Regions from separate parts of the Sporosarcina sp. FSL K6-1540 genome, predicted to be linked through region 1. Evidence: riboswitches for the same ligand, from Rfam matches in the RefSeq annotation. Region 1 holds a riboswitch; each other region holds the start of a gene.
The links. A riboswitch is a leader RNA that binds a small molecule or an ion and turns the genes downstream of it on or off. The one in region 1 is predicted to bind S-adenosylmethionine.
Positions count from the first base shown of each region.

Region 2: another riboswitch for S-adenosylmethionine. It lies ahead of MKY15_RS10320 (bifunctional homocysteine S-methyltransferase/methylenetetrahydrofolate reductase); the one in region 1 lies ahead of MKY15_RS06110 (O-acetylhomoserine aminocarboxypropyltransferase/cysteine synthase family protein).
Region 3: another riboswitch for S-adenosylmethionine. It lies ahead of metA (homoserine O-succinyltransferase); the one in region 1 lies ahead of MKY15_RS06110 (O-acetylhomoserine aminocarboxypropyltransferase/cysteine synthase family protein).

Region 1 covers NZ_CP152018.1:1,375,756-1,383,737, forward strand. Annotated here, with positions in the region: gene MKY15_RS06095 (BCCT family transporter) at 1-531, shown strand, start outside; gene MKY15_RS06100 (homoserine dehydrogenase) at 572-1,558, opposite strand; gene MKY15_RS06105 (hypothetical protein) at 1,516-2,382, opposite strand; gene MKY15_RS06110 (O-acetylhomoserine aminocarboxypropyltransferase/cysteine synthase family protein) at 2,414-3,703, opposite strand; SAM riboswitch class I at 3,829-3,944, opposite strand; gene MKY15_RS06115 (glycerol-3-phosphate acyltransferase) at 4,090-4,725, shown strand; gene MKY15_RS06120 (aspartate aminotransferase family protein) at 4,788-6,146, opposite strand; gene MKY15_RS06125 (CoA-acylating methylmalonate-semialdehyde dehydrogenase) at 6,187-7,650, opposite strand; gene MKY15_RS06130 (PucR family transcriptional regulator) at 7,801-7,982, shown strand, end outside.
Region 2 covers NZ_CP152018.1:2,211,489-2,219,470, forward strand. Annotated here, with positions in the region: gene gntK (gluconokinase) at 1-124, shown strand, start outside; gene MKY15_RS10300 (iron ABC transporter permease) at 689-1,741, opposite strand; gene MKY15_RS10305 (iron ABC transporter permease) at 1,738-2,736, opposite strand; gene MKY15_RS10310 (iron-siderophore ABC transporter substrate-binding protein) at 2,849-3,805, shown strand; gene MKY15_RS10315 (hypothetical protein) at 4,074-4,271, opposite strand; SAM riboswitch class I at 4,711-4,819, shown strand; gene MKY15_RS10320 (bifunctional homocysteine S-methyltransferase/methylenetetrahydrofolate reductase) at 4,979-6,850, shown strand; gene metE (5-methyltetrahydropteroyltriglutamate--homocysteine S-methyltransferase) at 6,896-7,982, shown strand, end outside.
Region 3 covers NZ_CP152018.1:2,944,793-2,952,774, reverse strand. Annotated here, with positions in the region: gene MKY15_RS13970 (hypothetical protein) at 1-378, opposite strand, end outside; gene metA (homoserine O-succinyltransferase) at 1,221-2,129, opposite strand; SAM riboswitch class I at 2,232-2,338, opposite strand; gene MKY15_RS13960 (hypothetical protein) at 2,522-2,701, shown strand; gene MKY15_RS13955 (SgcJ/EcaC family oxidoreductase) at 2,771-3,226, opposite strand; gene MKY15_RS13950 (protein phosphatase 2C domain-containing protein) at 3,253-4,050, opposite strand; gene MKY15_RS13945 (NUDIX hydrolase) at 4,047-4,802, opposite strand; gene MKY15_RS13940 (hypothetical protein) at 4,832-5,197, opposite strand; gene MKY15_RS13935 (SIMPL domain-containing protein) at 5,289-5,939, opposite strand; gene MKY15_RS13930 (DUF2785 domain-containing protein) at 6,081-6,902, opposite strand; gene MKY15_RS13925 (ASCH domain-containing protein) at 6,955-7,407, opposite strand; gene dnaN (DNA polymerase III subunit beta) at 7,492-7,982, opposite strand, start outside.

The sequences.
Region 1 (7,982 bases):
TCATGGGCACCGTTTGTCAGTATGTTCATTGCCCGTGTTTCAAAAGGCCGTACAATCAGGGAGTTCATGATTGGCGTACTTGCTGCACCTACTTTGCTGGTTACATTCTGGTTCTCAGCGTTTGGAACGACAGCGATTGATATCCAGAAAAAAGGGCTTGTCGACTTGACGCAATCCAGTACAGAACTGACGATTTTCGAAATGTTCAATGTTATGCCAATGTCGTTCATGATATCAGTCTTCGCAATTTTATTGATTGTATCGTTCTTCGTTACTTCAGCCGATTCAGCAACATTTGTCCTTGGCATGCAGTCAACGAATGGTTCGTTGACACCGCCGAATAATGTGAAGCTCATTTGGGGCGTTATCCAATCGACAATTGCGCTCATTTTGCTATCTGTCAACGGCCTCACCGCTTTGCAAAACACGATCATCATCGCTGCATTGCCCTTCTCTTTCGTCATGCTGCTCATGGTTGTCGCGTTGCTCAAAGCGTTGAAAGCCGAATTAAAGTTGATGAAATTAAAATAATAACTAGAAAAAGCGATTCCATAAATGGAATCGCTTTTTCTTAACTATTAACAAGAACCTTTTCACGTTTTCCAATCATTTGAAGGAAGTCTCCGACCATTGCGCTTGCCGTTGGGTACATACCTGCACCCGGACCGACAAGTGTTAAGGCACCGAGATAGTCAGTTTCAACGATGATTGCGTTGTCCACACCTTCGACACCATATAGCGAATGATGAGTTCCGATAAGTACCGGGCCAACACTTCCGTGCAATGTCCCCTTTTCGTCAATCAAAATATCAGCGACATGCCGATAACGAAGCTTAGCCTTAGATGCATCCGCCACATCTTCAATAGTAATCTTGTCGATTCCAACAACCGAAACGTCTTGCCAATTTGGTTGCGTACCGAATGCAAGTGCACTCAAAATCATCAGTTTCCGAAAGGCATCTTTGCCACTTATATCGTCCGTCGGATCCGCTTCCGCATAGCCAAGCGTCTGTGCTTCGTGAAGCGCGGCTTTAAATGGAATTCCCTCTTCCCGCATCTTCGTTAAGATGAAGTTGGAAGTGCCATTCAAAATACCTCTAATTCGTAACACCCGGTCTGTCGGTAACAAGTTTGTCACCGTACGGATAATCGGTATGCCACCCGCCGTCGTTGCTTCATACCCAACGTAAACTCCACGGAACTCCGCATGTTTTAGTAACGCCGGACCATGTTTCGCAAACATGGTCTTATTCGCAGTTATTATATGAAAACCTTTTTCTATTGCATCCGAAAGAAACGTATAAGCGGGTTCTTCTCCAACAATCGCCTCAAATATGAGGTCAATGTCCGGATTTAACAGGATTTCTTGAATGTCATCCGTTATCTTCGTTCCAGGTGTCGCTAGACGTTCTTTCTCCTTATCCCGGACCAAAATGGAAACAATGTCGATTGTACAGCCCATTTCCCGCTTAATCTCTTCTTTCCTTTCATTCAAAATCCTATAAATCCCTTCACCTACAGTGCCGAAGCCAAGTAGAGCGACTTTGATTGACGCCATAACGCCACCTCCATGGACTGTTTGATGATGAGTCCCCATTTTTCAAATTCCGTTAAAAAACTTTCATAGCCATGTTTTGTATTGACCAAACAATATATAGAGTTTGGAATCATATAGGCGAACGTTCGAATTTCATCCGTCGGATACATCGGATCGTGTGTAAACGCAAACGCCACCACTTTTGCAGATATCAGGCGGGAAGCTAGTTCAACGCCTCCTCGACCACGGCCGATGTCATGCGTATTCATGGCACGGATTAAGGGGTAGAAGCTCTCCATGTCATTTCTGCTATTCCCAAAAGGAGATTCCATGTTCCCAATTTTAGTTGATTGTGGTGTCACCGCCATCGGGAAAAGAATATCCATACCCTCGGGATACATAATGCCCCATTCCAGTACACGCATGCCACCGAGCGAACCCCCGATGACCGCCCTTAATCGATTGACACCTAATACCGTCAGCGCTCTCCGTTCTGCATGCACCATATCTCGAATCGTTACTTCTGGAAATAAATTTCTATACAGCTCGCCTGTGTCCGGATTTACAGTTAACGGTCCTGTTGATCCGTCACTTCCGCCAAGTGCGTTAAAAGAGATAACGGATAATTCATTTGTATCGATACTTTTTCCTTTGCCGACAAGACCGCTCCACCAACCCGGATAGTCATCCGTTCCAACTGTCACGTGACTTCCTGTCAAGGCATGACAAACAAGTACATGGGGTGCATCCAACCTGCCCGTTCTTTCATAGGCAAGCTGTACATTTACCAAGACGACTCCTGATTCCAATACCAGATGCCCGATTTCCACTATCCCCGTCTCCACGATTGTCACGCCCTTTCTTGTCACCAAAAAATTATACTGTTACTGGTACCGCTAGTTCGATTGCTTGTGCAAGGTCTGCAATAATATCTTCCGCGGATTCAAGGCCCACCGATAGTCTAATCAATTCTTCAGTCACACCTGATTTTTTTAAGTCCTCAGGCCCAAGCTGCTGATGCGTCGTTGAAGCTGGATGGATAATTAGTGATTTTGCATCCCCAACATTCGCAACATGCGACCAGATTTTGACGTTATCAATCACGTTCCGGCCTGCATCCCGTCCACCTTTAATACCAAATACAATAATGGAACCGAAGCCGTTTTTCAAGTACTTTTTCGCAAGGTCATAAGATGGGTGATCTTCGTTGCCTGTATATGTTACCCATTCGACAGATGGATGTTTTTTCAAGAACTCCGCTACTTTAACGGCATTTTCATTATGTCTTGTCACACGCAAATGCAGTGTTTCAAGTCCTTGGAGGAAATTAAATGCACTATCTGGATCTAAGCAAGGTCCGAAGTCACGCAATAGTTGAACGCGTAGTTTAGTCGCAAATGCCGCCGCTGCTGTATCAATTCCGTAACGGAGACCATGATATGACGCATCAGGCTCTGTGAAGCCAGGAAACCTCCCTTGCGTCCAGTCAAATGTACCCGCATCAACAGCAACTCCACCGATCGTGGTACCGTGTCCGCCAATCCATTTTGTAGCGGAATGGATGACAACATCCGCACCAAATTCGATAGGATTCGAACCATATGGCGAAGCAAATGTACTATCAATAAGAAGCGGTAGTCCGTTTTCATGCGCAATGTCCGCAACCGCTTCAATATCGAGTACATGAAGACTCGGGTTACCGATTGTTTCTGCGAATATTGCTTTTGTTTTATCTGTAATTGCTGCACGGAAGTTTTCAGGATCTGTTGCATCGACAAACTTTACATTAATACCGTAGCGCGGAAGTGTAGCGGCGAATAAATTATAAGTACCGCCATATAAGTTGCTTGCTGCGACAATTTCATCTCCAGCACCAGCTACGTTCAAGATAGAGAAAGCGATAGCTGCCATACCTGAGGAGAATGCAACTGCCGCCGTACCACCTTCAAGAAGCGCAATACGCTCTTCAAAAACTGCAACAGTTGGATTTGTAATTCGTGTATAGATGTTGCCTGCTTCTTGTAGTGCAAATAGTTTTTGAGCATGTTCTGTATCACGGAATACAAAAGATGAGGTTCTATGAATTGGAACTGCGCGTGAACCTGTTACAGGATCCGGTTTTTGTCCACCGTGCAGAAGAAGTGTTTCGGGTTGAAGTTTTGTCATCGTCATTACCTCCAGAGTTTTTTTAGATGGATGTGATTGTAATGGGCGGAGACGTTAGGGGTATTTTTGGAATGAAAAATAACCCCCTTCGCTTAAGAAGAGGGTTACGCTTTCGCTTATTCCTCCCCTTATCTTTCAGACCGTTCGCACGAATCTGTAGGAAGTAGCACCTTTGCAAGTTAGTCACTTGCTGGTTGCCGGGCATCGCAGGGCCTATTCCCTCCGCCGCTCTTGATAAGAGTTTGTGATATTCAGTTTTCCATCTTGTGACATAGTATAGTAGATATCTCAATACTTTGTCAATAGTTTACCGAATAATATTTCTGAAACTTGTGTCTATGTGGAATGTTACACTTAGACTACCGTTATTTTAGGAGGAACTTGATATGTGGTTATGGATTGTAGGCGTGCTCTTATGGGGATATGCAGTTGGTTGCCTGCATGGATCAGTTGTTGCGCAGAAAATATCCGGCGTTAACTTGAAAGAAACCGGTGTGAAAAATGCCGGTGCCTCGAATGCGACCATTGTTCTCGGGAAGAAGTTCGGCGCATTAGTTGCAGTAATCGATATCAGTAAAGGTGCAGGAGCTGTCTTACTTGTGCACTATTTCGCAGAAAACGCAGGATTTTCAGAAGCCTTTTTGGCTTTACTTTTATTTCTTACAGCCGCCGCAGCCGTTATTGGGCATAACTTTCCATTTTATATGAACTTTAACGGTGGAAAAGGAACAGCGACAATAATTGGTGTACTGCTTGCAATCGACTGGCAGATCGGTCTCATTGGTTTTGCATTATTTGTCGTCGTAGCGCTAGTAACAGACTTTCTCGTGTTTGGTGTGCTGATGCTCTACGTCACGCTCATCGCGATGGCAGTATTGGCAGACGGATACTGGCCAGTCGTAATAGCAACTTTGTTATTTGCAATCGCCATTTGGAAACATCTCGAGAATTTTCAGCGTATGAAAGAGCGTAGCGAGAAGCGCGTTTCAATGGTCTTCAGAAAAAATAAAACCAAAAACTGAGGACCCCTATAATTGGAGGTTCTCCGTTTTTGGTTTAGCAAGATTAAAAATCTCATCCTAACTCATGCATTTTCATTGAACACTTTCTTCATAACCGCAATAATAAAGTCCACGTCTTCATCGGTACAAGACAGCGGTGGGCTTAGCGCTAGAATATTGTTATAGCCAGCAACTGTATCGCCGTTCCTTCCAATAATAAGTCCATTCGCCTTACATTCGCCAATGATTTTCGCAACACGGGCGTTTGCAGCAGGTTCTTTCGTTTCTTTGTTCTCTACAAGTTCAATGCCTAACAAGAATCCGAGCCCGCGAATATCGCCAACAAAAGGATGATCCAATAAGCAAGCCAACTCTTTTAGAAGGCGCTCGCCAAGCTCAGCCGACCGTTCAACAAGATTTTCTCTCTCAATGATTTCAAGATTCTTCAACGCGACTGCACAAGCCGCAGGATTCCCGCCAAATGTATTAACATGGCGGAAATGACTGTTATCTTCTCCTGTATCGAACTTTTCATAAATATCTTTTCGAATAGCCGTAACCGAAAGTGGCAAGTAAGCGCTCGTTAGTCCCTTTGCCATCGTAATAATGTCCGGTTTCAACTTAAAATGCTGATGACCAAAGTCTTTCCCAGTTCTGCCGAATCCACAAATGACTTCATCAACAATTAGCAGTACACCGTGGCGTGTACAGATTTCCTGAACCTTTTCCAAGTAGATTGGATGTGGGATGAGTATACCGCCTCCTGTAATAAGCGGTTCCATAATAATCCCAGCGATTGTTTCCTTCTGTTCCCAAATGATTTTCTCTTCAAACTCTTGGGCACGTTGTATGTTGTACTCCTCAATTGACTGTCCCGCAGGTCTGCGGTAATTGTCCGGAGGGGCGATGTGCAAGAACCCCGGTGCAAGTGCCTCATACTTGTATTTCCGCAGTGCTTGCCCTGTTGCTGCCAGTGCCCCCATGGAGCTCCCATGATACGCACGATAGCGGGAAATGAATTTGTAGCGTGACGGTTCCCCATTTTGCTGATGGTATTGACGCGCAAGTTTAAACGCTACTTCGTTCGCATCGGATCCGCTGTTTGAGTAAAATATTTTATAGTCACCACCAAGCATTTCATTCAACTTTTCTGCAAGCAGAATAGCAGGCTCATGACTTTGGGTCATCGGTGCATAGGCCATCTTTTTCATCTGATCATAGGCAGCTTGAGCTAGCTCCTCACGACCATAACCGACATTCACACACCATAGTCCAGACATTCCATCTAGATAACGATTGCCATTATGATCTGTAATCCAAGCTCCTTCCCCACTCTCCACTACCATTGGTGGGTTCTTTTCATTATAGGAAGAAATATGGTGCCAAACGTTCTCCCGGTCCTTTTCAACTAATGACCCTGTAGTCTCTTTTGCTGTAGTCATCTTCTCTACCCCCTCCTAATTTCACGATTAATTTCTAGTATTAGTGACGCGCAGTCAACATTTTCTTCCGTGTGTAAAACTCAATTCCGTCGCGACCATTCGCATGCAAGTCACCATAGAATGATTTTTTATAACCAGAAAACGGGAAGAACGCCATCGGAGCTGGAACACCAAGATTCACACCAAGCATCCCCGCATCAATTTCTTCTCTAAACTTCCGGATTGCACTTGCACTATCTGTAAATAAACAAGCCCCGTTTGCAAACTCTGATTTATTCGCAAGTTCGATTGCTTCATCCAATGTATCCACTCTTACAATAGATAGCACAGGAGCAAAAATCTCTTCTTTCCAAATTTTCATTTCCTGAGTGACATTATCAAAAATTGTCGGACCGACGAAATAACCGCCTTCGGAAGTAGACTTGTCTTCACGGCCATCCCGTAATAGTTTGGCGCCTTCCTCAATACCTGATTCGATGTAACCCAGTGTCTTGTCTTTATGTGAATTCCTAATAACAGGTCCAAGGAAAATCCCTTCTTCTAGTCCATTACCAATCGTCAGTTTATTCGACTCGTCTACTAATCTCTCGACAAGTTCATCTGCAATATCACCAACTGCAACGACAACCGCACAAGCCATACATCTTTCTCCAGCGGATCCGAAAGCTGCGTTAATAATATTTGTGATCGTCAAATCCATATCCGCGTCCGGCATAACGATTGTATGGTTTTTCGCGCCCGCTAATGCTTGGACACGCTTACCATTTGAAGTTCCTGTTTTATACACATACTCAGCAACCGGCTGTGAACCTACGAACGACACGGCCGGAATATCTGGATGATTGAGAATGCCATTTACGACTTCATGCGCACCATGGACGATATTGAAAACACCGTCAGGCAGACCCGCTTCATGCAATAATTCTGCAAGACGGTTCGCCAAAAGTGGCGTACGCTCTGATGGTTTTAGGATGAATGTATTTCCACTAGCGATTGCAAGTGGGAACATCCAGCAAGGGACCATCATCGGAAAGTTGAACGGTGTAATTCCACCAATTACGCCTATTGGATAACGATACATACCCGATTCAATGTTCGTTGCGATATCAGGAAGCTGATACCCCATCATTAACGTCGGGGCTCCTGCAGCAAATTCAACACACTCAATCCCGCGCTGTACTTCGCCATACGCTTCAGCATAGTTTTTACCGTTTTCAATCGTAATGATTTTCGCTAGTGCTTCCCAGTTCTCTATTAACAATTGCTGGTATTTAAATAAGATCCTTGACCGTTGAGGAACAGCAACCTTCTTCCACTTCGCAAATGCTGTTTTCGCCGCCTCTACCGCTTTATTCAAATCTTCAAGTGTGGAGATAGGAACTTCGGCCAATATTTCTCCTGTCGCTGGATTTGGTACCTCTTCATATTTATCTGTTGTTGATTTTACCCATTGTCCATTGATGAAGTTTGTAAGCGTCTTCTTTTCTACCTGCGTTAAAATCATTTTCATTCCCCCGTTCTATTGTTCTTGCTACTTTACGCTATCTTCGCTAGACTTCATATTATACTTTACAAATAATTTAGATTACTTTCAATTTACACTTTGTCTAATCATTAGGCGATTATTTTAACGTTATGGAGGTCTACACCTATAATGAATACCTTAAAACTTACTGTCCGCGATGTTCTTTCACGAAGCTCATTCAAACACGCCAAAGTCGTTGCAGGAAAAGAAGGATTGGACCGTCAAGTAAAATGGTCTCATGTATTAGAGGTAAAAGAATTCGATGCCTTAATAAATGGAGGAGAGATGATTCTTACGACAGGCGTTGGCTT
Region 2 (7,982 bases), 840 kb from region 1:
ACCTATGGATTCTAATGTGCAAGAATATAGAAAACTATTACCGATATTCATTAATTTATCCAGAGTATTGGAAAAGGAATACACAAGCATCGCAGATTATCAGAGAAGCTTAAGTAAAGAGTAACAAAAAAGTTTGACCCTAAAAGAAAAAATGTAACACGGACGGTGCTTGAAACGATTATTTCGGAGAAAAAAAAGACTATTAATTAGGTTTGAGAAAAGTTGTAGGGCATGTCATTTCCATCTTTAATTAAGTAATAAAAAATGATCTTTCATGAGTTCACATTGAACTTACGAAAGATCATTTTTTATTGTTTATTGCATATCAAAGCTGCCCTATTGAACGAAGAAGAGATGGTGGAGCCAAAAACAAAAACGTGAAGTCCGCTAGCCCCAAACATCCCATGTAGCCTCCAGGGACCATTGCCACAATTCTAGCGCACTCTGTATTTTATTCCAGACTGGAAATAGGCATAGGTGAAAATCGCTGCCAACAAACCAATACGTTTTCCGAATATAGAGTTAGTGACAGCTAGATTTGAATTATCTAGAACTTCTTTCATATCTACTAAAGTGTCTTGTCTTGTCATGGGAATAAAAAAATCTTTAACATGGAAAGCGACATGATCTATGTGCAGAATCGTCGTATGCGTTATTTGGAAATTGTCTAAACTTACTTGTCCTCTTTCTATCGACTTCTTTGTTTGATAAGCAAATAGATAAAGTAAGGTGCCCCTATTACGGCTGTCCATACACCTGCAGGCACTTCAATCGGTGCAAAGGCAACACGAGCAATCCAGTCTGCAACAACAACGAGAATTGCTCCAATGATTGCGGATAAACCTACCATTGAACCAAAGGTAGGGCCGACAATTCTTTTTGCAATATGTGGTGCGATTAACCCAACAAACCCAATACCGCCGGCAAAAGAAACGGAGGCACCCGTCAAGGCGGCACAAAGTAAAAGGAAAATAATTCGGTTCTTTTGAACTGGGGATCCAGCACTTTTCGCCAAATCATCACCAAGTTCTAAAACGTTCATTTCCCTCGTCATGGCAAGCGTGATGAAAAAAAGAATAGTAATCCATATCGCAATCATTCGAACTTCAGTCCAATTTGAACCGTAGATACTTCCAGTGATCCAAATATTCGCTTGGCTCGCCTGATGGATTGGTCCAACAAGCATAAGTACGGTTGTTCCAGCATGCATAAATGCTGAAATTCCAATCCCTATAAGTAACATTCGGAAGGGGGCAATGCCGTTTTTCCAAGATAACGTGAACACAATCGCGGCTGTAATCATCGCACCACCGAAAGCAAATAACGGCATCCAATCTTGACTCACTGTTAGCGCATTACTTTCATTTGAAAACAATGCTAGAAATAATACAACTGCAAATGAAGCTCCTGCCGTAATCCCAATGATATCTGGGGAACCAAGAGGATTTCTAGATACACTTTGCAAAATGGCGCCCGCTGTCGCTAAGCCGATTCCAACTAAAATGGCCATCATAATACGAGGTAGCCGAAATTCAAAGATAATCGTTTGATCAAAAGACTCACCAATACCCAAAATAACTTTTAAGACATTTAAAGGTGAAATGAAAAACTCACCAGAACTCATCGATAGAATAGCTACTAACCCTAAAAGCAACGTTGCAATCATCGTTGTAAACAAAGATTTCTTATCTAAAATAAACGAAGCAACATTTCCTATTCGAACTGTCACTTTATTTTTCATGCCCCAAATCTCCTTCTTGCCACATAAATAAAGAATGGAACACCGATTAATGCAGTCATGACTCCAACCGGCACTTCCTTGGGCATTATAATGTATCGGGCTGCAATATCAGATACGAGTAAGAGAATTCCACCGTATAATGCACAAAATGGAAATACCCACTGGTGTTGGATCCCGATGAATGATCGAACGATATGAGGAATAATGATTCCGATGAAGCCGATAGGACCCGCAATTGCTACAGAAATACCTGCTAATACAACTACAATAAGAGAAAAAACAAATTTTAATAGCACTACATTCTGACCTAATCCAGACGCAACATCGTCACCCATTGCTAGTAGGTTCATTTGCTTCGCCAAAACAAAGGCTACCAGCAATCCAATCACCATATAAGGCAATCCTGTAATTAATAGACCGATAGGCCGATTGGCTACGGAACCTGCGAGCCAAAATAATACTTGATCGAGTGCTGTTTCGTTAATTGTTAGGAATCCTTGTGTCATGGATGAGAATAAAGCGGAAACTGCTGCTCCTGCTAATATAAGCTTCATTGGCGTTAACCCTTCTCTGCCAATACTACTTAAAACAAAGACAATCCCGAAGGAAACGGCCGCTCCGACTAATCCGAACATCATATAAGATTGGAGGCTTTGTACTTGGAAGAACACAACCCCAATTACGACAAAGAAAACAGCACCAGCATTAATACCTAGAATACTTGGAGAGGCTAATGGATTTTTCGTTATGGATTGCATAATTGCACCTGAAGTGGCTAAACAAGCTCCAACAGCTGCAGCAATTAATGCACGTGGTAAGCGTACATTTTGAATGACAAGATGTTCAGTTGATCCGTCATTTTCTTTAAATGCGGAAAAGGCAGTGGACCAGCTTGTATCTGTATAGCCGTATACAATACTAGAAAAAAAACAAAGAATGAAAACTAAACTACTTACGATAAGAGCAATCCACTTACCCCTTGATGTATGTATCATGACTTCCTCACTTCATTGAGAATTATTTTCAATTCACTGTTGACATGAAATATATTAGCATATAGCATACTAAGTGTAAATGATTTTCATTCTCAATTAACAGGAGGAAATAATGTACATGCGAAAAATATCATCCCTCATACTTATTATGAGTATTCTTGTATTAGCGGCTTGTGGGGCTACTAAGGAGTCAAAAGATTCAGGTGAAAGTGCACAACCAGCTGATGTAGAAACATATACTGTCGATCATGCAATGGGAAGTACAGATGTAAAAGGAACACCAAAACGCATTGTAATCTTAACAAACGAAGGTGCTGAAGCCCTTCTATCAATGGGAATTCAACCTGTAGGTGCAGTTCAATCACCCGCTGAGAAAATTTGGTATGATCATATGGACATGACAGGTACTGAATCTGTGGGTATTGAATCAGAACCAAGTTTAGAAAAGATAGCATCTTTAAAACCAGATCTGATCATTGGGAATAAAATGCGTCACGAAGCAGTTTACGAACAGTTAAGCAAAATTGCCCCAACTGTTTTTGCAGAAACGCTTCGCGGGGATTGGCAGGAAAACTTTAAATTATATGCGAAAGCAGTAAATCAAGAAGAAAAAGGTAACGAGGTATTAGGTGCATACAATAATCGCGTTGAAACAATCAAGACTGAATTAGGGGATCAAACAAATAAAAAAATATCAATGGTTCGCTTTATGGCGGGAGATGTACGCATTTACCATAAAGATTCCTTCTCGGGTGTGATTCTAGATCAACTTGGATTTGCGCGCGCAGATGGACAAGATGTGGACGATTTTGCTGAAAAAGGCCTCACGAAAGAACGTATTCCAGCTATGGATGGCGATGTGCTCTTTTACTTCACTTATGAAACTGGAGATAACGAAGCAACGAAGCTTACAAACGACTGGATTGAGGATCCATTATTTAAAAATCTAAATGTCGCGAAAAGTGGAAACGTCTCACAAGTAAATGACATCATTTGGAACACTGCTGGTGGTGTATTAGCAGCGAACTTAATGCTGGATGATATTGAGGAGTATTTCTTGAAAAAGTAATTTAAATGGAATGAAATAATAAAAAGATGAAAACAGAAAACAGCCCGATGATGCGATATTTACTCGCTTCACTGGGCTGTTTTTTTATACATAATTTACTGTTCAGCTGCGTCTTCTTTAGGATACTTTATCACAAACGACGTTTTGGTGTTCTGATGTGGCCGAACTGCAAAAAAACTAACTAGTAAATCGTAAGCATACAAATTAAATAAAAAAGGTATGTATGGTAGGAGCCCAAACATACCTTGAAGTATCATTAATTATCCGGCTACTGGAACATCGTGATTAATAATACGATGGCTCCAAGCAGGATTGAAATCCATGCCAATGCTTTTTGTGGAGAAGCTAAACAGACTAAGCCTAAAACGAGTGCGCCACCACCTAACCAATAAGGAGCATAAAAGAACCCTATAGCCGCTAAAATTATTGCTAACCAACCAATCCAGATGCCCAAGGAAGTTTTCAAGTCAATGACCTCCCTTCAATTTGATGGGAACAACAACTGAGTAAACGGTTCGTTCGTTATTGTTCTTATAGTTTATTATATGCAGGGTTACAGAGGGGACAGTGGTTAATGGACTCATTATTAATATTATTATTATGTGCATTTAGCTCACTTAGGATGGGGGAGCAAGAGCGGCGGGTTACGCAATCAATTCTGGAAAAGGATCAATTGACAGAAGTGACTTATTGGTACCTTGATTGACCTATTTAAGCTAAGAGGGACGTAAGAATTTAAATGAAGGATGGCGAAAGGCTGTTTAGCAACTATGTTGTTTAAAGTGACAAGCAATAGTCTGAATCTGTGAAATAAATTAATTACTTTCCAAAAAGGTGTTGCTAATTTTCCAACAATGATGTAAAGTCTGTAATAACGTAACTAAGCAAATCCAATTTAATAGTTTTTCTTATCTAGAGAGGTATAGGGACTGGCCCGATGACACCTCAGCAACCGCCATTTTATGGCATGGTGCTAATTCCAGCAAGTTGATAACACGACTTGGTAGATGAGGAGAAGACTTATTCAGATTTAGAGTCTACTTCCTTTATTCAACATAGGAAGAGGCTCTTTTTATTTTAATTAATTTTCCCATTAAGTAACATATTTTGAAGAATGATGAAGAGAGTTTCCGGAACGGGACTTTGGGAAAGTGAAAGGAGCAAGTGATAGTCGTGAATTTACTAGATACTATGAAAGAACGAATTTTGATCGGTGATGGTGCAATGGGAACTCTACTTTATTCACACGGTGTGGATCTTTGTTTTGAAGAGCTGAACTTGACACATCCAGATCAAGTGCTTCGCATCCACCAAGCCTATATAGAGGCAGGTGCGGATATTATTCAAACTAATACGTATGGTGCGAATTATATCAAGTTAGCACGTCATGGGTTAGAGGACAGTGTAAAAAAGATAAATAAAGCCGCAGTTCAAATTGCGAAAAAAGCAGCGGGTAAAAATACGTTCGTCCTTGGAACTATCGGGGGTATTCATGGATCTCGAACATCCATTGGAACAAAGGATGAAATCAAGCGCAGTTTTAGGGAACAACTATATTGCTTACTTCTTGAGGGAGTGGACGGCCTACTTTTAGAAACTTATTACGATTTTGATGAATTAACAACCGTGCTCAAAATTGCACGTGAGGAGACAGATATCCCGATTATTACGAATGTTTCAATGCATGAGGCGGGGGTGCTCCAAAATGGGATAGAGCTCATAGATGCCTTACAGCAGTTGGAGGATTTAGGTGCAGATATAGTAGGCATTAACTGTCGCCTTGGCCCTCACCATATGCTGAAGTCTCTAGAAACTGTGCCGTTGATGAAGCGTGCTTTACTTTCGGTGTATCCGAATGCTAGTTATCCAGGATATAAGGATGGGAAACTTTTTTACGAAAATGAGCCTGAATATTTCGAGAAGTTCGCACTGAGTTTTCGGAAGGCAGGAGTTAGTTTAATAGGAGGATGTTGTGGGACGACGCCAGAACATATTAGGGCCCTAGTGAAAGGACTTACAATTCGGGAACCAATTCAAGAAAAGCTTGTTAAGAAGAAGGAGGTAAAGACAGAGGTTGTGGAGTCTGAATTGAAGGAATCTCAACCCCCAACATTGCTTGAAACAGTGAGAAAAAGACATTCGATAATTGTTGAACTTGATGCGCCCAAACATTTAAACACGGGCAAGTTCTTTGAGGGGGCTCAGGCGTTAAAGGATGCAGGCGTGGATGCCATTACACTGGCTGATAATTCCTTAGCGACGCCAAGAATTTGCAACGCTTCAATGGCTTCACTTGTTAAACAAAAGATTGGTGCAACACCTTTGGTCCATATTACATGCCGAGATCGCAATCTAATTGGATTACAGTCACATCTCATGGGATTACACACACTGGGTATTACTGAATTGCTAGCGATTACGGGGGACCCTACGAAAATTGGTGATTTCCCCGGAGCAACATCCGTTTTCGATGTGACATCCTTTGAATTGATTCAACTCATAAAGCAATTCAATGAGGGCATTTCAAAGTCTGGAAAGTCATTGCAACAGAAAACATCCTTTACTGTGGCAGCGGCCTTTAATCCGAACGTGCGTCATTTAGATCGTGCTGTGGAGAGATTAGAGAAAAAAATAGAAGCGGGAGCCGACTATTTTATTACCCAGCCTATCTATAGCACGGAGAAGATAATTGAAGTATACGAGGCAACAAAACATATTGAGACGCCAATTTACATCGGAATTATGCCGCTGACTTCATCGCAAAACGCCGAATTTCTACACAATGAGGTACCAGGCATTAAGTTGACGGATCAAGTACGTGCAAGAATGGCTTTATCTGATGGTAATCGTGAGCAGTCTACGAAAGAAGGTTTAGAGGTTTCGAAAGAATTGATCGATGTGGCGCTGGAGCATTTTCATGGCATCTATTTAATCACTCCCTTTATGCGCTATGACATGACTGTGAATTTGACGGAGTATATACACGGTAAAGTGGACGTGATTGTAGCAAGGGAGGTGGTCCAAACCGAGAGTATCGTGTATTAAAACAGGTTGAAAAAATACAATAAAAAATAAAGGGGCTAACATACAATGGTAAAAGTACAAAGTTCAACTAGTGGATATCCAAGAATCGGTGGAAAACGTGAATGGAAAAGGGCGTTGGAAAGTTTTTGGAATGGGGCAACATCAGAAGAACAGCTACTGAAAACAACGGAAACGCTTCGTTTAGAAAGTCTACAGAAACAAAAAGAATTCGGTGTTGATCTAATTCCGGTTGGAGATTTTTCATTATACGACCATGTGCTGGACACATCTATTATGTTTGGTGTCGTACCAAAACGCTTCGAGTATGCGGGTGGTAAAGTACCTTTGGAAACATACTTTGCAATTGCGCGTGGAACTAAAGATGCGGTTGCCTCAGAGATGACAAAATGGTTTAATACAAATTATCACTATATTGTTCCGGAACTAGAAGGTGTAACGCCGCAATTAGTAGAGAACCGCCCGCTCGCTTTTTATAAGGAAGCAAAAGAAAAGCTGGGTATTGATGGCAAGCCGGTTATCCTAGGCCCAGTTACATATATTAAACTGGCAAAATCTTTTGGCGAAGAGAATTTTTCTACTTTATTGCAACAGTTTACGCCGTTGTACATTGAAGTATTGAAAGAGCTTGTAGTGGCAGGCGTTGAGTGGGTTCAGATTGATGAGCCGATTCTTACAAGTAAGTTGACAGAAGAGGATTTCCAACATGTGCAACAGGCATACGCAGCAATTCATGAAGCAGTGCCACAATTAAAGATTATCCTACAAACTTATTTTGAAAAAGTAGCTAATTATGAAGCGGTTGTTGCGCTGCCGGTACACGGATTTGGTTTAGACTTTGTTCATGGCGATTCGCTTGAATTGCTACAAAAATATGGTTTCCCTCAAGACAAAGTACTTGCGGCGGGTGTCATTGATGGTAGAAATGTGTGGAGAGCGGATCTGGATAAAAAAGTAACACTATTAGAAGAAATTCAGTTACATGTTGATAAAAGCCGTTTGATTGTTCAACCTTCCTCTTCACTTCTTCATGTTCCTGTCAGTACGGAAACTGAAGAGAAATTGGATCCAATTATTAAAGGCGGTCTGTCATTCGCTGATCAGAAGCTTGCTGAAATTGTGCTCCTTAGTCGGG
Region 3 (7,982 bases), 1.6 Mb from region 1:
ATTCACTTTCCCGATGAATTCTCGATTCATTATTCGCTCATGTATCAACGTACGTTGTAACATTTCGTTTTTAGTTTCTACTTTTTTTAACGACTTCATAACATCTTTTCCAAACTTTTCATGTCGGAAATCACTTTCCTTGATTTCATTCAAACGATTATGGATTGATTTCAATTGATTGGATTGTGTGTTTTTCTGTTGCTTTAGTAAGGTTTCCATGATATTGAACTGTTCACCAACCGAATGAGACGCTTCCCTATGTTCCTTCATCCATTCCGCTATCGGATCTATTTTATAGTGTTCTTGGTTCCTCCCTAAAATGTCTGCATTATTTTTAAAAACATCCGGGTGCCCATTTTTGTTAATAAACAACCCCATCTCACTTACCCCCTCGTCGTATTAGCTTATGCAATTCACGACAAAAGGGTCATTGAGTCACGTCTGATGAGTAACCACTTTCTTTAAAAAAGCACCTATACGCCAGGAATCTAGAGTTTTTTGCAAAATAGTAAGCAGTCATTTTCTGGTTTGGTTAATTGCAGACCTGTTGATTAACCAAAACTAACCAGTGAATAACATAATTACCTTCCGGGCGCTACTTGTATAGTTGCATTTTTGGATTGCTTCGGATTGAATGACTTCTATTCAATTAGCGGGATGTCTGGATGCAAAAGTACTTGTAGTGCTTATGCTTTTTTTGATGAAAGAATAGCTGACATCCAAGTCGGAGAAAAGCCGCCAAAGATGCAATTTTGGCGGCTGAAGCTTTCTATATGGTTTTTTCTTTTTTTAGTAAAGAAGTGGCACTTGCTATAAGGTATCACATGATTAGATGTATAATCTTTGCTAAAAGTAAGAAAGGATCGCATTGTACATCGTCTAAGAGTGCCCGAAATTGCATCTTCGGGCACTTACACCCTTCATAGAATGTCATCTATTCTATTCTTCCAAAACAACTGCATTTTCCACTTGAATAGTGTAGGAACGCGACAGGCAACTATTCGCAATAGTATTACTAAAAAGAGTGTGGCTAGAAGTGACGGAGTCACTTCTAGCCACACTCGGACCCCTCAGTAAATCTGTCATGAATAGTTAGTCGAAAGCGGGCCGAAAATAATGCAGTGAAAATGAAGGTCATCAAGCCCTACTCACCAGTATTTTATGCAAATAAATGGTTAATCTACAGACGTGGTTTAATTGATACATTTGTCATTAACTAGTTATTCCCATTCATAAGGTGTTTCTTGATACACATAATAATTTAGCCAGTTGGAGAAGAGTAGATGCGTATGGGAACGCCATGTATTCAACGGCTCTTTGCTTGGATCATCATTCGGAAAATAATTTTCCGGGATATCAATACCGACTCCTTTTTGCAAATCACGTGCATATTCCTCCGCCAACGTATCCGCATCGTATTCCAAATGACCTGTGATCATAATATGTTTATTATCTTTAGAAATGACGATGAATGCCCCTGCATCCTCTGATTTAGCAAGCAAGTGTAGACGGGGATCATTTTTTATTTCCTCAGTTGAAACGGATGTATAACGTGAATGCGGTGCTTTAAATTCGTCATTAAAACCACGTGCAAGATTAATCGTTGGGTCGGATAGTCGATGCGTAAAAACGCCTGAGCATTTTTTCGGCAATTCAAATTTCCCGATTCCATAATGGTGATAGAGTGCTGCTTGGGCACCCCAACAAATATGTAAAACAGAGGTTACATTTTCTTTTGACCATTCCATAATCTCCGTTATTTCTTTCCAGTAATTAACGTCTTCAAATTCTAAATGCTCAATCGGGGCACCCGTAATAATCAGTCCATCGAAACGACGATGTTTCACATGTTCAAATGTTGTATAAAATGCGTTTAAATGCGTTTTACTAACGTTTTTAGAATCATGAGTTGCTGTGTTCAAAAATGTAACATTTACTTGTAGCGGTGTATTCCCTAATAGACGTAGCAGCTGCAACTCTGTTCTTTCTTTTTCAGGCATTAAGTTTAAAATGGCGATGTTCATAGGCCGTATATCTTGGGACGTTGCGCGTTCTTCATCCATCACAAATATTTTTTCCTTCTTCAATAGTTCTCCTGCTGGTAATTGTTTCGGTACATTGATCGGCATGTGTCGTCTCTCCCTTTTCACTTTGGTTTGAATCAAATGATTCAATATAAAAAACCCTCTTTTCTATAAGACAAGAAAAGAGGGTTTAATTTGGGCACTCTGTTCTTATCTCTCAAGAAAAAATCTTGTTGGAGGTAGCACCTTCCTGACTAAGTCAGAGGTTGCTGAAGCTTCACAGGGCCATATCCCTCAGCTTCTCTTGATAAGAATATTCAATTATTTACTATTATACTATTAAAACTACTATTGTAAACCGTCTTTTTTGACGATAATAATCAAAAGAAACATTTTTATTTTAATTTCCACATTAATTCAGCATGAAAACTGCTGAATAATATTTCTTTAGAAAGCCATATTAACGTGGCACTGAAAAAATGAAAGGAGTTGTTACTATGGGAAGAGATGACAATAAAACTGGCGGAAATAATGCACGGTCTTTACCACAAACGCCGAAAAACCAAAAAATAAAACCGGGCGACATGAATGAAGAAATAGCCCGCGAGTTTGCTGAACTCCGTTCCCTGAAACCAAAACGCGAACGAATGAACTCAAATGAAAAGAAGAGAAAATGATTACCTTTGTCATGAACAGTAACTAAAACACTCCCCGCACTGGTATTATCTTGGTGCGGGGCACTTTTTTCAGCCTACATCAGATACTTGCTTCAATTCTTTGGTCATCCGCTCGACCAAGTCAGATCTTCCGTGAAATTGGGCCGGTGTATTTTGGAAAAGTTTTATTTTCCATCCATCCTTTTCTTTTACTGCAATCAGTGTTTGATGAGCATTCAAATTTGGGTCAAGTTCTGTTCCGCCCGGAGGTATCATCCCGACGATTGCACGCAACATCGCAACTTCAGCACTCAGAAAGTACACATCTTTAACGACATTGATAAATGGAGGTGTTGGATGATCTACAAATATCGGTTCTAAATGTGCAAAAATAGTATTTCGCCCAATTTCTTGACTTCCGTCAAATCCAATCAATTCGCCTTGCTCTGTAAATTGATCAGCCATGCTCTTAGCATCGCGATTATTCCATGCAAGAATTAAGTTATAATAAAGGGTTTTGATTTCAATTAATTCAGATGCTTCCATATCTAATTCCTCCCGTCATTTTTCCTTCATCCGAGATAATCGCTCGGGATGCTACCTTCCTTTTCTACTTCCACATTCCATGCGATAATTGTCGTACTGTCTCGTACATTTTGTCTTTCGATTTCCATCAATAACTGCGAAATCCCTTTATCAAGTTCTTTTTCATTCAGCACGGCAACGAGATCTGACGGATCCAAAAAAGGTTCCCCCGGGCATTCCACTAAACCATCAGTCGTCAAAAAAATAAGATTGTTCCCTTTTCTCATTTCCCTTGTCCCTGACGTGTAGCATGGTACTGCTTGCTCAAACGTATTCACTTGACCAATCCATTCAAAGAATTGCCTTTGGTTAAGTTGAAACTGATTTAGGGCAATTAATTCCGAATGGAACAGATATACTAAACAATCTCCAACCGAAAACCACCAAACGTAATTAGCTTTCCTGACAACGATAAGACAAGCCGTTTCTCCCATGGCACATCTGCATTCATTCAAAAATTGTTCAGATTGAAAAATTTCAAGTAACTTCATTTCCAAACGTTTAAATCGTGGAGGACCCTTCATATCTAAAATCTCCACCAATTTTTCTTTATGCTGCCCGAGTGTTTGTACAACAAGTTCCGCACTTTCAGCACTTTTATGTGCATCCAAAATAGCCGCTAATTCCCAATCCTCATTTTGCCAAATAACGCAGCCATCTTCATTCTTGGTTTGTCCCGCTGAAGAATTACCTCCAAATCTACCAACCGCTACACGATTAATCCATCGTACATCTCGTTCATCGACAAAGTCCTTTTCACTTCCAACCCAAGTAAGATTATTCATGAGCGCTCAATCAATCTATACGGTCTCACTTCATAACTTTCATAAACAATCGTATCGCTATTTCGAGCATCATCCACACTAGATGCAAATTGCGGGCGTTTTATCCAGTCTCCTACTTGCTCTTTATCAAAGTCAACAAATTGTACGTCAATCGTTTCAGGAGGTTGTGCAGCTGGTACGCCTGACATCGCTCTTCCACGAAAAACCATACAGATGACGCCTAACGTGATATCTTGATAAACTCCTGTCATATCACCAATTTCTGCGTGGATACCTGTTTCTTCTAGTACTTCCCGTTTAACCGCCTCTTTCAAGGTTTCACCAAGCTCAAGTCGCCCACCCGGCATTTCATATGTATCATTTCGGTGATTGTTCCGTACAAGTAATACATGTCCTTCCTCATTTACAATGTAACCACTAACAGCTACGATTTGTGGGGATTGCCCGTAATTTCCCGTTGAAGTGAAAAAATCTTCATTTGAAGAGATAAACAATGGAGCTAACGATTTCCGATAGTTTTGTGCTTCAACATGCATTTCCGATGCCCGGATGCCACCGTCCACTGTTTCATAATGAGCCCTATTATCGTATGCCCACATTGCCATTATCTCCGTCTGTTCTTCATTGACCCACCGTCCAACCAGCTGCGCTCCATGCGTCAGCTGATTCGGAAGCAAAAAGGTATGGAAAAAGTGGGTAAACGTTTCGTACATCGCTGGTTCAACCGTGTACGTTTTTCTGCGATACAACATTCAATTATTCCCCCCGTACAAATTAATTTTCAGCGAGCCCTTTTCAATAACCAAACTAGGCCAAGTGTAAAAACAGCAACTAGTGTTAAAGTAAATTTGAGGTCAATGATTGGTTTAAACTTCACCTTCTCCGCATCTATCTCGTAAACACCCAAAGGTCTGACGGAGATATGTCCCCCGCCCCCTTCTCCTTGGGCACCTAAAGAGTTTCCTGTTTCACTAGAATAGCCGCCTCCCCCGCCAACAATATAATTAATCTTTGCTACCGGAAGGACTTTTCTGTTTTCAAAATTAATCGGTTCACCATAAATCAACGATACGTCTTGTTGCCGTGAAAACTTGTCAAATATCCGCGCAATAGGTGATAGGTAATTAGAAGATTTTTTAATTCCCATGTTTTCCCCACTCCCTTAATTTTTAGTTGTGATTAGGTTAGCTGTCGTTTTTTCAACGTAAAATAGTATCCATCTATTTTACGCTGATATTTCAATACCGAAATTGCACTTTAACCGTAGCGTTAATCGAAATCTGCCCCTGTTCAATCGGTGTGGAGCTAGTCATTTCTCTCGCAGCAAATGTTCGATATGCGATGGGTTCTGCTCTTAATTCTTCAACAATTTTAATTGGATGTGGATCAAGTTGCAGTTGCATTGTCTCAGCAATTGTTTGCGCCTTGGCTAATGCATTTTTAAGTGCAAGGCTCAATGCTTTTTGATAGTCCAATTGTTCATTTTCAACCTTGAACTGGATATTTGATATCCTGTTCGCTCCGTTTTGGACAGCCACGTCTATTACATTTCCAACTTGATCAATATCTGTAATTTTTACTGTAATCGCATTCGTAACTTCGTATCCTCTAAATACTTGTTCGCCTTCGATATAGTTGTATTGGGGAACTATAGTGTACGAAACCGTTTGTATATTCTCCCTGTCGATCCCCAATTTCAATAACGAATCGATGACTTGATTCATCTCATAAGCATTTTCCTTTTGTGCATGGTTCAATTGTTTGTTTTCAGTACTGACTTCCAACTGGATTTGAGCAATATCCGGTGTTAGTTTAAGACTCCCAATTCCTGTAACAGTCATAACCCGCGGTTGTCGGCAGGTCATTTGTTGGGCATAAGGATAATACATATGTCTCCACCTTTCCTGAGCATCATTACGCTACCTTAGATAGTATGCTGATTGTCTCGAAAAGATATTTACATTAGCACTTAACGTAGAATTGGACGACAGATTACTCAAGGACCACAGCAGTATCTGAAGACTATATGACTAATTTAGATACATCCACATCCACTTTTCGAGAACTTTAAAAACGTCGCTGTTCACTTTCTTACCGATTCCCTTCGAACTCAAAATTACAAAGACTGATTTCAAAAAGTTCTTTACCGTTCTTTGTACGTGATAGGCGTCAAGTGATCCTTTATTTTCAAGCATTTCAGTTTCTACCATTCCGGCAAGTTCTTCAATCCATACTTGTATAACCTTCTCAGCATCTTGATGCTTTATTAATGAAACTAGTATTATAGCTAAGCGTTCTTCCTCTTCATCCAAATAGTCAACTTGCCTTAACAAGGAATATTGAACTGCATGAAGAATTCGACTGATATCCTCTTTTTTCAGTAGAGGATGTTTTGCCAAGGCATCCAAGGTATCTGCGCCATGTGCGATGGCATGCGCCCATCCATTACCCTGGATAAAACCTCGAGTGTCTTTTTCTTCCCTCATATAGCGTATAACCTTGTTCACTGTATACTGAACAAGATCTGGATTTACTATTTGTTTCTCAATGTCATATTCAATAACTGCAGCAATGACGAGTGCAGAAAAAGAACGTGTAAATACTGAATCAGTTCCAGACTCGCCAATCCCGTAAAATAGATAGTCTTCCTGTAATACCACTTCAAGTAAAGACTGGAATTCTTCCGGATTTAATTGATTGGAAACAATCATTTTTCCGAAGCTTCGATAGATTAACTCGTCACGCAAAAAACCATCTGGATTTCCAATTTGCGTCAACATCTCTTGCCTAACTTCCTTCGATAGCTCTAGTATCTTATCTCCTAAATAACTTTCTAAAGTTGTTGCTAACATCACTATTCCCCCTAAACGATCATTTATCGTTGCCTTGTGTAAGGCAATTTGTCTATCCTAAGTTATTATCTTTTACATGAATTAGCGTAAATCGTTCGCAAACAAGGAGCATGTCCTCAGTGAACTCAAGTCCAACTTCTCGTAATTCACTCGTAAAGAATCTCACATGAGCCAATTTCCAATCTTCATATGACCCTTCCCCTTCAGCAAGCGCAAACTCTTCCGATACTTCGTTCATCGGTACAAGCGATACTGCAATGGTCTTAATGATTGCCACTGGTTTTTCATCGCTATTTAAAATAATGCTGTACTCATCTATTCTGGGTAATGGCTCGTTCTCCAGTTCATAAATTACATGACCTGAACATGTCGCAGTCTTTTCCCCATCAATTACAAGCTGTGCAAGCTCATCTGGCAAACTTCCAAACATCCATGCGTTGACAGAAGTAGGTTTCTCTTCGTTCTTCCAAAATTCGTCCCAATAAGTTTGTGCTGCTAAATTCATCTTGAAATCCCCTTTCGCTACTAAAAATTATAAATCTCCTATATGCCCAAGCTCTCCTCCCTAGATCGAGAGAACTTATTCATTTCAATAAGACCGTACTGGTGAAATTAGATGGAGGCAAGTGGAATCATTTTGCGGCTGAATGACAATCGGTTTCATCAAGCCATCAAAACGTATCGTGACATTTTCTTCTGGTATCCTTTTTAGTGCGTCAAGTACAAAACGACCATCAAATGACATTTGGATATCGTTCTGTCCTTCGATATGTATAATTTTTTGAAGCTCTTCAATCATCCCGACTTCTGTAGAATTGGAAGATATTTTGATAGTAGCATCATCCACAATCTCCAATTGGATGTTATTGTGTTTCCATTCAGTCGAAAATACACAAGCCCGATCCATTCCTTCTATTAATACTTGAGTATTCATGGTTATCAATGCCTTTGATTCAGTTGGCACCAAAGATCCAGTGTTAGGATAGACACCCTCAATTAACCTTGAATAAAGTGAACTCATAGCGGTCCCAAACACAATGAAATTATTCGTATAAGAAATCTCTACGATTGACGAATCCG